4 regions of the Mesorhizobium sp. M6A.T.Cr.TU.016.01.1.1 genome follow, and region 4 is predicted to be linked to each of the others. Evidence: predicted binding sites of a transcription regulator. Region 4 holds the regulator's gene; each other region holds the start of a gene.
What was found. The regulator LexA, encoded in region 4, represses DNA repair genes until DNA is damaged. The targets are predictions, from matches to a motif close to TGTTCNNNNTGTGTTCNG.

Region 1 (3,274 bases), 3.1 Mb from region 4:
CGAGGTCTGAAGCCCCTGCGCCAGTCTGTCGATCAGAACATGATCGACACCGGCCTGGTGCAGCACGATGGACAGCGCCATGCCGGTCGGGCCGGCGCCAATGATCAGGACTTCTGTTGTATCGGGCAACATTTCTCTCTCCATTTGTCAACGATCGTTGACTTTCTAGTTGGACCTATTGCATTTGTCAACGGTCGTTGGCATATGAATTTTCATGACCGAGAATCAGCCGAAGAAACCCAGCAAGTCGGACCGCACGCGCGCCCAAATCCTTAAGGCCGCGAGGCTTCTGTTCGCCGAGCACGGCTACGACGGCGCCTCCATCCGCGACGTCGCCGCGCATGCCTCGATCGATCCGGCCATGGTGATCCGCTATTTCCGCAGCAAGGACGAGTTGTTCGCTAGGGCGGCGGTAATCGACTTGCAATTGCCGGCACTGCGGGTGCTCGACCGAAACGCCGTCGGCGAAACGTTGATCAGGCGTTTTCTCGAAATCTGGGAGAGCCCGGCCAGCGGTCCTGGCATGGCCATTCTGCTGCGTTCGGCGACGTCGAACGAATTCGCTGCCGAAAAGTTGCGCGACGTATTTGGCAACCAGGTGAGGCCGGTGGTCGCGGCGGTCGCCGACCCCGCCGACCCCGCCGACGCCGGCCGACGGGCGGGGCTCGTTTCGAGCCAGTTGCTGGGTTTGGCGATGTGCCGATACCTGCTGCGGCTTCCGCCCGTCGTCGCCCTGTCCCACGACGAGATCATCCAGAACATCGGCCCTACTTTGCAGCGCTATGTCGTGGGAGAGGACGTATCTTGAACCTGCCGCTCAGCGGGTGGCCGAGTCTGGTCCTGCAACGACTGCTGCCGACCGATTGCGGGAGGCCGATTTGTGCCGAAGCGGCACGCAAAGGTTAACGGCGGTCGCGCAGCCCTGTGCAAAACCCTGTTCCCGCCTGTGGATTCTCGGTGGAAAACCTGTTCACGACACAACATGTTGGGGTGAACAAACGGGGAAACTTCCGCCAGCGCTGATTCGTCGCCGTTTCGTTCCGGCTTTGACCGGAAGGTTAACGACAAAGGCTGAAAACACCCCTCGAACCGTTAAGGCGCGTTAGGAAAGATCAATAATTTCATAATGTTGGGTGACGCCTGCCGGCCTGCGCCGATCGTTCACCGGCAAATGTTAACGACGACGTCCGCCCTGCATGAATCGGGCCAGTTCAGCGATTCAGCATGTGGTGAGACTCGCCGGCAAAAAACCCAGATATAGCCGTGAACAAAACCTGAATCAGCAAGAGTCAGCGATTCGTAGCTGATTCGTTCCAGACTCGTTCCAACTGTTAAATCAGGACCGGTTGACAACACCAGACGGGAGCCTTCGAGCTGCCGTTGGAACATTCCGCTTTCGCTTCGCGCCCGAAATCCCTATGTGTCGCTTGTCACACGCGCCACCATGGGGCGCGCTCCCGACAACGCGAGGCAGAGAGCCTTATTTCCAGGTCGATGAACATCCAGTCGAAACACACTGAGCCGCTGATCCTGTCGGGCCGCGACGTGACTGCCGTGCTCGGGCCGACCAATACCGGTAAGACCCATCTCGCCATCGAGCGCATGGTGGCGCATGAAAGCGGCATTATCGGCCTGCCGCTCAGGCTGCTCGCCCGCGAGGTTTATACACGCGTCTGCGAGAAGGTCGGCGCTCACAAGGTGGCGCTCATCACCGGCGAGGAGAAGATCCAGCCCGACGGCGCCAGATATTCGGTCTGCACGGTGGAAGCTATGCCGCGCCAGACCGACGCCGCCTTCGTCGCCATCGACGAGGTGCAGCTGGCCGGCGATCTCGAGCGCGGCCACATCTTCACCGACCGCATCCTGCATCTGCGCGGCCGCCAGGAGACGCTGCTGCTGGGCGCGGCCACCATGCACGGCATCCTCCAGCGTCTGCTGAAGGGCGTGTCGGTGGTGACTCGGCCACGGCTGTCGCATCTCGCCTATGCCGGCTCGAAGAAGCTGACCCGCCTGCCGCGGCGCACGGCGATCGTCGCCTTTTCCGCCGACGAGGTCTATGCCATCGCCGAACTGATCCGCCGCCAGCAGGGCGGTGCGGCCGTCGTGCTCGGCGCGCTATCGCCGCGCACTCGCAACGCGCAGGTGGCGCTGTTCCAGTCAGGTGATGTCGATTACCTGATCGCCACCGATGCGATCGGCATGGGCCTAAACCTCGATCTCGATCATGTCGCCTTCGCCCAGAACCGTAAATTCGATGGCTACCAGTATCGCAACCTGACGGCGGCCGAGCTCGGCCAGATCGCCGGCCGCGCTGGCCGGCACTTGCGCGACGGCACCTTCGGCGTCACCGGCCAGGTCGATCCGCTCGACGAAGATCTGGTCAAGAAGATCGAAGGGCATGAGTTCGACCCGGTGAAGGTGCTGCAATGGCGCACCGCGCATTTCGATTTCGCCAGCCTCGATGCGCTGAAGCGCTCCATCGAGACCAACGCACCGGTCGAAGGCCTGACCCGTGCGCTGCCGGCAGTGGATGCACAGGCGCTCGAGCATTTGTCCCGCGACGAGGACATCCGGGCGCTTGCCACCGACGCCAGGCGCGTGGCGCTGCTGTGGGAGGCCTGTGCCCTCCCCGACTACAGGAAGATCGCGCCGGCCCAGCATGCCGACCTGATCGCCTCGATCTACACGGACCTTGCCAGGCATGGCCATGTCGACGAGAATTACATGGCAGAGCAGGTCCGCCGTGCCGACACCACCGAGGGCGACATCGACACGCTGTCGCACCGGATTGCCCAGATCCGCACCTGGACTTTCGTCTCCAACCGGCCCGGCTGGCTGGCCGATCAGGCACACTGGCAGGAAAAGACGCGCGAAATCGAAGACAGATTGTCGGATGCGCTGCATGAGCGGTTGACGAAACGCTTCGTAGACCGCAGGACTTCCGTCCTCATGCGGCGCCTTAGAGAAAATACCATGCCTGAAGCCGAAATTAGCCCAACCGGAACCGTCCTCGTCGAAGGCCACCATGTCGGCGAGCTGCAGGGGTTCCGCTTCACCGCCGACCAGAGCGCCGGCGGCGAAGACGCCAAGGCGGTGCGCACGGCAGCCCAGAAAGCGCTTGCAGCCGAGTTCGAGGCGCGGGCCGAGCGCTTCGGCGCCTCGGCCAACGGCGACATCGCGCTCGGCTCCGACGGCACGCTGCGCTGGATCGGCGCGCCGATCGGCACGCTGGTCGCAGGCGACGAGCCGTTGAAGCCGCGCCTTGTGCTGCTTG
Region 2 (3,274 bases), 3.3 Mb from region 4:
CGGCGCTCGAGATCCACCTTCAGAGTCGTCGCTAGCATTTTCACCAGCCGCTCTATTTCGTCGGTCAGCATGATGGGCTCCGAGAGGTGGCGTTCGACCGAAAGCGGCGCGACCGGCAGGCGCGGCGACACCGCCTCGTCGAGGCGGCCGAGCGCCTGGTCGAGACGCAAAAGCAGGGATACGCCGAAGCGGCGGGCGAGCGGCGCGCGGGGGGCTGCCATGACGGCGCCCGCCGTGCGCAGACCGACGCTTTCCAGGCTGGCGCGGATATCAGGCTCGATGCGCAGCGCCGCCAGTGGCAAGGGTGCGAGAAGCGCTTCCTCCTCGCCACCGGGGACGATGCGGTCACTGGCAAACCGCGCTGCCGCCCAGGCAGCACCTGGTGTGGCGGCAAGGCCGGCGCGGACATCGAAGCCTTGATGGAAAAAGCGCGACAGGATGTCGTCCAGCATCGAGCGTTCGCCGCCGAAAAGATGGGTGCAGCCGGTGACGTCGAGGAACAGGCCATCGGCTGCGTCGAGCGCCACCAGCGGGGTGTAGCGGTCGCACCAGTCGGCAAGGCTTTCGAGCAGGCGGCGGTCGGCCTCGGGATCGGCTTCCACGACGTCGACCGACGGATGCATGGCGCGCGCGTCGGCTATGCCCATGCCGCGCTTCAGATGAAGCGCCTCAGCCCGCTCGTCGAGGGCGGCGATGCGCTGCGCGTTCGCTTGGCGATGGCTGATCACCAGCGGCAGGTGATCCGACGGCCGGGAACGCCAGGACCGCCCCAGACGCTGCCGCAGGACCCTTTCCGCGGCGAGATGCGGGAACCACAGGGACAGAATTCGCTGCCCTTCTTTCCTCGCCCCTTCTTTCTTCGAAACTGTGTTCATCGGGGTTCCACTCCAGTGTGAATTGTCCTGGCAAGGCCGTGCGGCTCTTGCCGATGCTGACGGTGAAGGCGGGACGGCCGATCGAGCCGGCAAGTGGCCCGGCGATCGTTTCGCGGGATGCCGACGGCGCCGCCGACAGGATGAGGCGAACGGGTGCCGCCGTAGGCTCTGCCTCGCCGGCCTGGCGCAGCAGGAAGACCGGCCGGCCGGCATTCTGCGCCCGGGCGTGCAGCCGCCGCGTCGCGGTAAGATCCAGCCGCTGCGGGCTGCCGCGGATTTCGAGGATGACGGCGGCGAGCGCCGTCATCCGGGCGGCCTCCTCGGCGATCCACAGCGCATCGAGGAGCCTTGGCGCCTCGGAAAACAGCAATTGCTCCGGCTCGATGCCGAAAACGGCGTGAAGCCCTCTGGCATAGGGAAAGCCGGCTTCCCGGAAGATTTCCGCGGTGCCGATCCACAGGACCGGCAGTCGCGGCCCCTGTTTGAGGATCAGGCTGACGAGCGACAGGGCGAAGCCGGCGACGGCCCCGGCATCACGGGTCGCGGCGCCATGGATCTCGCTCAGCGCCGCCTTCGGCAGGCCACCGCTGAGCGCGGTATCGAGACCCTCGGCGCCGGTGCGCAGAAACGCATCGGGCGGCGCCACGGCGAGGCCGCGGCGGACGATTGTTAGACCCTGGGGTATGACATCCGCTGTTGGATTCTGGGGGGTGACATCCGCATCGACGGGGGTTGCGCCAGCCGGCGCCTCCAGGCGCTCGGGCAGCGTTCCCTCGATCTTCGCGATCTGGCGGCGCAGGGCAAAAACAGTCTCCCGCGCCACGGCGCTTGTCGCCATGACGGTCAGCTTCCACTCACAATTGTTCCTGTTATGTTCTTATAGATTCCAGAGGGCATCCGAAGAGTCAAGCGGAGTCATGGGGAATTTATTCCTGTCCGCGTGTGGACGGCAACCCGGCCATTTGCCGATTTCGGCTCGAAAGCCTATATGCCGGGATCAGAAGGACAAAGCATGGCCCGCATCTACAAGACCCGTGTCTGGCACGACCAGCTTTCGCCATCGATGGAGGAAATGGAGTTCCTGGCGCTGGAGGCTTACGCCCATCTGCCGGAGGAATTTCGCAAGCTGACCGGCGAGATCGTCATCCAGATCGCCGAATTCCCGACCGACGAGATCATGGACGATCTGTCGCTGGAAACGCCGTTCGACCTGCTCGGCCTGTTCGAGGGGCGCGGAGTCGCCGAGCGCTGGAATCCGCAGACCGGCGAGGGGCCGAACCGCGTCACGCTCTACCGCCGCGCCATCCTCGACTACTGGGCCGAGAACGAAGAGACGCTGGGCGATATCGTCACCCATGTGCTGATCCACGAGATCGGCCACCATTTCGGCCTGTCAGACGATGATATGGAGCGGATCGAAGAGGCAGCGGAGTAACGGCCCTACGCTTCGTCGCCGCTATCCTGCTCCGGTTCGGCGTCATTTGCGCCGGCGCGCATCACTGTGAGAGATAGATCTTCGCCGACTGGCCGGCGATGCCGCTGAGTTTCCAGTTGGCGGAGTTGATGATCATGGTGTTCACGACCATCGAGATCTTGCTGGAGGTGATGTTCGTGGTCGAGTTGTAGGTGACGTCCCGGTTGGGCAGATAGATGATCCCAATCAGAGACTCGCCGTTCGAGCCGTTGAACACATACTGGCGCTTGTTGGCGTTGTTGGCGGGATCGCTCGTCTTTTCTAACATCAGGATATCCTTGTAGGCACCGCTGCTCGGGGCCGAGGCCGTGATTGTGAGGGCGCCGTTGGCCTGGATCATGCTGTCGGTATCCGGGAAGTAGAAGGTGACGCCTTCGGCGATGACCTTGGCGCCGGAATTGATGATCATCGGTCCCTTGATGATATGAAGGCCCGGATTGAACGTGATGGTAGGGCTGCCATTGAAGTTCACCCAGCAGTGCAGTCCCGGGTTCAAGGTCTGCGTCTGTCCGTCACGCGCGCCGGATGTGGTGCAGGCCGAGGGAACGGCGGGCTCAGGAATGGCGCCGGCATAGGGATCCGCCGTGACGGCGCATGCCGTCTCCAGCTTGGACAGCGTACCGCCGTTCTTGATGTATTTCGTGCCCTTCACGCAGAGCTTGCTGATGTTCATGGTGACGCCGGCATTCATGATGAAGGCCGGGTCCCTGGTAGAATGAACGTCGATCACGCAGGACTCGGCATCCACGTTGGCGCCACTATTGAGCAGCAGCGCCTGCGGGTTATTCGCAAGGACGATGATGCAAGGGACGGCCGACGTGGCCATCTTGACGGCGGACGTGACGCGAACGTTGACGGTCGGGTCGCCCAAGACAAACGGGAACAAGCGCGGGTAGCTGTAGGTCGCGCTGCCCGAGAGCGTACT
Region 3 (3,274 bases), 850 kb from region 4:
TGATCCGGCGTCTTGTTGCCGAGCGGCACATAGAGCAAACCGAGCTTCTCGTCGGCGCTCGCCGTCGACCACATGTTGGGCGAGTTGTTGGTATAGGTCTGACCCGGTGCCAGTGGCGTCGTCTGGTCCGGATTGCCCGAATCCCAGTTCCAAATCAGGGCGCCGGTGTCGACGTCGAAGGCACGGATGACGCCGGACGGCTCCTGCGTTGAATAATTGTCGTTGACCGCGCCGCCGACGATGATCTTGTTGGCGACGATCAGCGGCGCCGACGTCGAATAATAATAGCCCGGCTTCGGATATGGCATGTTGGCGAGCAGGTTCAACGTGCCGCCTTCGGCAAATGTGGGACAGACCTGGCCATTCGCGGCGTCGAGCGCGATCAGCCGGGCGTCGGATGTCGGCAGATAGACGCGTGCTGCACAGGGCTGGCCGGCGGCGATTTTGGCATCGGCATAATAGGACACGCCGCGGCACGTCTGGTGCTGGCGGTCCTTGTCCAGCTTGACCTGGGGATCGAAGCGCCATTTCTCCTTGCCGCTCGCGGCATCTATGGCAATGGCGAAATTGTGCGGTGTGCAAATGTAGAGCGTGTCGACGACCTTCAGCGGCGTCACCTGATAGGTTGTCTCAGTGACGTCGTCGGGCCCTTTCACGTCACCGGTGCGATAGGTCCAGGCCGGCTGCAAATTGGCAACGTTTTCGACGGTGATCTGGTCGAGAGGCGAATAGCGCTGGCCATACTGGGTGCGGCCGTAAAAATGCCATTCGCCGGCTGGCACGTTGCCGCCGAGGTCGGCCGTTGGCGTCACCTCATCGGTATTGAGTTCGCCGGCGATATCCTTTGGATCGGTTGTCATCGAATAGCCGGCGACGGCAAGCGACGCCAGCACCGCGAGGATCAGCGGCGCGCGTCCATCGGGACCGGTGAGCCCGCGCCGCGCCCACGGCGTCAATAGCCACAACGCGATAAGCACGATGATGCCGCCGCGCGGACCGAGTTCCCACCAGTCGAAGCCGATTTCCCAGACCGCCCAGCAGAGCGTGCCGATGACGATCGCCGCGTACAGCCACAGCGCCATGGATTTGCGCCTGTAGAGCAGCCAGCCAGCGACGAGGAAGGCGATGCCAGCAATGATGTAGTACCAACTGCCGCCCAGCGAAGCTAACCAGATGCCGCCGCCACCAAGCGCCAGGCCGATGAGGAAAAGGATGAGGGAGGTAACGACGACAGCCAAGACGATGCTCCTTCGACTGGTGCGCGCTTCGCAACGCGTCAATGGGCAACCCGGCATTGCGTTCCTGCCCCGAGCACAACTTTCTCCGGCCCGCCGTGGCTGTCAAGCAAGCTCCGCGTTTTAGGCGTGGACCCACAGCAAGCTCGACGTTTTGGGTCGCGGACCCATCCAGATTGTGGACTGGACTGAGAACAAAACGGAGACACTTCTGGCCTTTCGCTGCCGAATCACTACATTCGGGGGAGATGTCCGGCTTTTCGGAAGATATGCCTTTTTTTGACGAACCGAACGCGCGGCCCGTGGCCCCGTCGGGCATTGCTGCGCGCGCCATGGCTGCCCGCAGCGGCCACAACAATGCGCCCGATTATCTGAACGGGCTCAACCCCGAGCAGCGGCTGGCGGTGGAAACCACCGAAGGCCCGGTTCTGGTGCTGGCCGGCGCCGGCACCGGCAAAACGCGCGTCTTGACCACCCGCATCGCCCACATCCTCGCCACCGGCAAGGCCTTCCCGTCGCAGATCCTCGCCGTCACCTTCACCAACAAAGCTGCGCGCGAGATGAAGCAGCGCATCGGCCTCTTGATCGGCGAAGGCAATGTCGAGGGCATGCCGTGGCTCGGCACCTTCCACTCGATTGGCGTGAAGCTGCTTCGCAGACACGCCGAGCTTGCCGGGCTCAAATCCGACTTCACCATCCTCGACACCGACGATGTCGTGCGCCTGATCAAGCAGCTCATCCAGGCCGAAGGCCTGGACGACAAGCGCTGGCCGGCCAAGCAGTTCGCCCAGATGATCGACGGCTGGAAAAACAAGGGGCTTGGCCCCGCCGACATTCCCGAGGGCGACGCCCGCGCCTTCGCCAACGGCAAGGGCCGAGAGCTCTACAAGGCCTATCAGGAGCGGCTGAAGACGCTGAATGCCTGCGACTTCGGCGACCTCCTCTGCCACCCCATCCGCATCTTCCGCGCCAATCCGGACGTGCTGAAGGAATACCACAAGCGTTTTCGCTACATCCTCGTCGACGAGTATCAGGACACCAACACCGCGCAATATATGTGGCTGCGCCTGCTGGCGCAGCGGCCGGGCGGGCCGCAACCACCACGAAGTGGCTCTCCGGGTGGTCGCGTTCCAAGTCTTTCCGGAGTTACGGATAGAACGGAGGCGGGTAGCTATAGACCGGCAACTACGAAGGACGAATCGGGAATTCCGGCCGAAGGCCGCAAGGACGACCGTCCGTCCGAGCCGTTGCGAGGCCCCCGCGGAGGGCCCGTGCCGGCAGGCGCGGAACAGCCCGTGAGCGATAACAAAGTTAATATCTGCTGCGTCGGCGACGACGATCAATCCATCTACGGCTGGCGCGGGGCCGAGGTCGACAACATCCTGCGCTTCGACAAGGATTTCCCCGGCGCCACGATCATCCGGCTGGAGCGCAACTATCGCTCCACCGCGCACATCCTCGGCACCGCCTCCCACCTCATCGCCCACAATGAAGGCCGCTTCGGCAAGACGCTGTTCACCGAAAAAGTCGCAGAGGACGATGAGAAAGTGCACGTCCATGCCGCCTGGGATTCCGAGGAGGAGGCCCGCGCCGTCGGCGAAACCATCGAAGCCTACCAGCGGCAGAAGCACAATCTCAACGACATGGCGATCCTGGTGCGCGCGTCCTTCCAGATGCGCGAGTTCGAGGATCGTTTCGTCACGCTCGGCCTCAACTACCGCGTCATCGGCGGCCCGCGCTTCTACGAGCGCCTCGAAATCCGCGATGCGCTGGCCTTCTTCCGCGTCGTCGCCCAAGGCGCCGACGACCTCGCCTTCGAACGCATCGTCAACGTGCCGAAGCGCGGGTTGGGCGAAGCCACCATCCGCCAGATCCACGATACCGCCAGGGCGCTGCGCATCCCGATGCTGGAGGCCGCCGCCAAGCTCGCCGAAAGCGACGAGTTGAAGCCGAAGCCGCGCGCCGCACTGCGCGAGGTATCAGCCAATTTCGAGCGCTGGCAGAAGACGCTGGAAACCACGCCGCACACCGAACTGGCC
Region 4 (3,274 bases):
ACCGCCGTCTCGGTCGCTTGCCTGACCATCTACGACATGGCTAAGGCGGTCGACCGCGCCATGGTGATCTCCGGCATCAGGCTGGTGGAAAAGACCGGCGGCAAATCCGGCGTCTACAAAGTAAGCGCCCAAGGGGCAGGCCAATAATGGCGCTGCTTCCGGTTGCCGACGCGCTCGAGCGCCTGCTTGAAGATGCTGCGCCCTTGCAAGCTGAAAGCCTCACCCTGATGGACGCCGCCGACCGGATACTGGCGGACCCGCTCACGGCGCTCCGCACCCAGCCGCCCTTCAACGCGTCCGCCATGGACGGCTATGCCGTGCGGGCCGAGGATGTCGCCTCCGCGCCGGCAACACTTGCGGTGATCGGCATGGCGCCGGCCGGACGCGGCTTTGCCGGAACAGTCGGCCCGGCGCAGGCCGTGCGCATCTTCACCGGCGCGCCGCTTCCCGCAGGCGCTGACACCATCGTCATCCAGGAGAATGTCCGCGACCTCGGCGGCGGCAGCATCGAAGTGACCGCGTCGACGGTTGAAGGCCGCAACATCCGCCGCCTCGGGCTCGATTTCTCGAAGGGCGACGTTCTGCTGGAGAAAGGCCGCCTGCTTGATCCGGCGGCGTTGTCGCTGGCGGCGTCGGCCAACCATCCGCAGGTCAGCGTGGTGAAACGGCCGCTGGTCGCCATCATCGCCACCGGCGACGAATTGCTGCCGCCAGGCAGCGACCTTGGCCCGGACCAGATCATCTCGTCCAACGCCTATGGCGTCGCTGCCGCGGCCCGCTCGGTCGGCGCCAGCGCGCTCGACCTCGGCATCGCCCCCGACCGCAAAGAGGCGATTGCCGCGCTGGTGAAAAAGGCGGTTAACGCAGGGGCTGACGTCATCGTCACGCTGGGCGGCGCCTCGGTCGGCGACCACGACCTCGTCCACGACGTGCTGACCGGCGAAGGCATGACGCTCGATTTCTGGAAGATCGCCATGCGGCCCGGCAAGCCGCTGATGTTCGGTCGGCTGGGCGACATCCGCTGCATCGGCCTGCCCGGCAATCCGGTGGCGAGCCTAGTCTGCACGCAGCTCTTCCTGAAGCCGCTGCTTGCGCGGCTTGGCGGACGCGCCTACCGGCAGGACATGCGTCAGGCGCGGCTCGGTGCCGCCATGGCGGCCAACGATATCAGGCAGGACTATGTACGCGCCGTGGTGAAGGAAGACGCGGGCACGCTCAAGGCGACGCCGTTCGGCATCCAGGATTCCTCGATGCTCAGAATGCTGGCCGACGCCAACGGGCTGATCGTGCGCGAGCCATTCGCTCCCCCCGCCGCGACAGGTGCCGCCTGCACCGTGCTGATGCTACGCTGAACAAAACGTCAACACATTCATTAAACTTTAAACAGTTGCGGAACACAACTGGAACAGATAGTGTTTGTTCTGGGTTTGTTTTTCTGATTCTGTTGGGGGTCGCGATGCTGACACGCAAACAACATGAGCTGCTGATGTTCATCCACGAGCGGCTGAAGGAAAGCGGCATTCCGCCCTCGTTTGACGAGATGAAGGAAGCGCTCGATCTCGCGTCCAAATCGGGAATCCATCGGCTGATCACGGCGCTGGAGGAGCGCGGCTTCATTCGCCGGCTGCCCAACCGCGCCCGCGCGCTGGAAGTGCTGCGCTTGCCCGATTCGATCGCGCCCGGCCTCAATGCGGCGCGCAAATTCTCGCCGAGCGTCATTCAGGGCAGCCTTGGGCAGGGCAGCCTCGGCCGACAGATCAAGCCGGCGCCGTCACGCATGCCTGCGGCCGGCAATGACGACGACGTCGTTGCCACCGTCTCCATTCCGGTGATGGGCCGCATCGCTGCCGGTGTGCCGATCGATGCCATCCAGCACCAGACGCATTCGATCTCGGTGCCACCGGACATGATCACAGGCGGCGCGCACTACGCGCTGGAGGTCAAGGGTGATTCGATGATCGAGGCCGGCATCTTCGACGGCGACACGGTCATCATTCGCAACGCCGACACCGCCCAGCCTGGCGAGATCATTGTCGCCCTGGTCGACGAGGAGGAAGCGACGCTGAAGCGGTTCCGCCGCAAAGGCGCCTCGATCGCCCTGGAAGCCGCCAACCCGGCCTATGAGACGCGCATCTTCGGGCCGGACCGGGTCAAGGTGCAAGGCAAGCTCGTCGGATTGATCCGACGTTACTGAACGGCAGCTTTCTTGGGTTTCTCAGGCTTACGGTATGGCGGCAGGCCCCTAGCCTCGCGAGAAAATCTCCGCTGCTCATGCCAAGGCCTATATGGCTGTTTGACGGCAAAACGGATTTCTGCGCGCGTCGTCGCCGATAGCGGATCGAAAAAGACGGCGGCACTGCCCATGCGAGCGAGCTGCCGTTTGGTCACGACGAGGACCAGCGGGTTGCGGCAGGGATTATAATAGGCCGTGGCATCGTCGATGACGATCAAGTCCGCAAAGGCACAGGCTGGCCGCGCGATTTTGCGGTCGTCGGCGAGCGCGATGATCGCGCCGGACGGATGCCGGGCGAGGCACAGGCCGGCAGTGCAATAGAAAGGCGCTCCCGGCGGCAGGTCGGCCGGGTCGGCGATGTCGAACCGCACGTCTCCTTTTTCGAACGTCTCCGGCTCGACAATGGTCGCTGAAGTCAGCGCATGTTTCCAGTTGTCGGTGGTGAATTCGTTCGAGCGCACCCGGTTGACGGCAAGTTCGCCGCCGCCGATCGGCAGCGCCACCAGATGCGCATCCTCCGAGATCAGCACGTCGGGGGTTCGCGTCTCGGAAATCGTCAGCAGGCCGGCAAGCGCAAAGGGAAGTGCCGCAAGCCGCAACCATGTCGTCGCCATCGTGGCGATGACCAGGGCGACCGTCACCAGCAGAACCGACTGCAACGAAATCAGCCCGACTGCATCGACCGGCGAACGTTCGGAGATCCATCCCGATATTGCAATCATGGCCGTCAGCCCCTTGCCCATCATGTAGAGGAAAGGTCCGTCGAAGCCGAAAGGCATTGCCAAGGCGCTGACGACCGCCAGGAACATGACGACCGTGACGATCGGCATGACGGCCAGATTGGCAAACAGACTGAGCGGCGAGACGCGCTGGAAGTGCCAGATGGCGAAGAGCGCGGTGGCGCTGCCGGCAATGATGGAGGTCATGGCGATGGTGCCTGTTCCAGCGACGAGCTTCCGCGTGACGAAAGCGGCCGGTGACCGTCGTTGTGGCGGCGCCGTGGCCTTGTCGGCACGATAGTCGGACCAGCCGGCATAGGCG

Region 1: a site for LexA is predicted at 1,310-1,327, ahead of EJ075_RS12645 (helicase-related protein). Genes of this name have one in related genera too.
Region 2: a site for LexA is predicted at 1,737-1,754, ahead of EJ075_RS10400 (metallopeptidase family protein). Genes of this name have one in related genera too.
Region 3: a site for LexA is predicted at 1,426-1,443, ahead of EJ075_RS23405 (UvrD-helicase domain-containing protein). Genes of this name have one in related genera too.

The regions. Positions count from the first base shown of each region.
Region 1 is NZ_CP034452.1:2,643,730-2,647,003, reverse strand. It holds partial or broken gene EJ075_RS33945 (FAD-dependent monooxygenase) at 1-81, opposite strand, end outside; gene EJ075_RS12650 (TetR family transcriptional regulator) at 215-808, shown strand; gene EJ075_RS12645 (helicase-related protein) at 1,495-3,274, shown strand, end outside.
Region 2 is NZ_CP034452.1:2,208,936-2,212,209, forward strand. It holds gene EJ075_RS10390 (DUF6504 family protein) at 1-728, opposite strand, end outside; gene EJ075_RS33510 (hypothetical protein) at 670-1,713, opposite strand; gene EJ075_RS10400 (metallopeptidase family protein) at 1,888-2,310, shown strand; gene EJ075_RS10405 (pilus assembly protein TadG-related protein) at 2,372-3,274, opposite strand, start outside.
Region 3 is NZ_CP034452.1:4,841,355-4,844,628, reverse strand. It holds gene EJ075_RS23410 (glucose/quinate/shikimate family membrane-bound PQQ-dependent dehydrogenase) at 1-1,238, opposite strand, end outside; gene EJ075_RS23405 (UvrD-helicase domain-containing protein) at 1,484-3,274, shown strand, end outside.
Region 4 is NZ_CP034452.1:5,694,618-5,697,891, reverse strand. It holds gene moaC (cyclic pyranopterin monophosphate synthase MoaC) at 1-147, shown strand, start outside; gene glp (gephyrin-like molybdotransferase Glp) at 147-1,352, shown strand; gene lexA (transcriptional repressor LexA) at 1,457-2,194, shown strand; gene EJ075_RS27535 (ComEC/Rec2 family competence protein) at 2,188-3,274, opposite strand, start outside.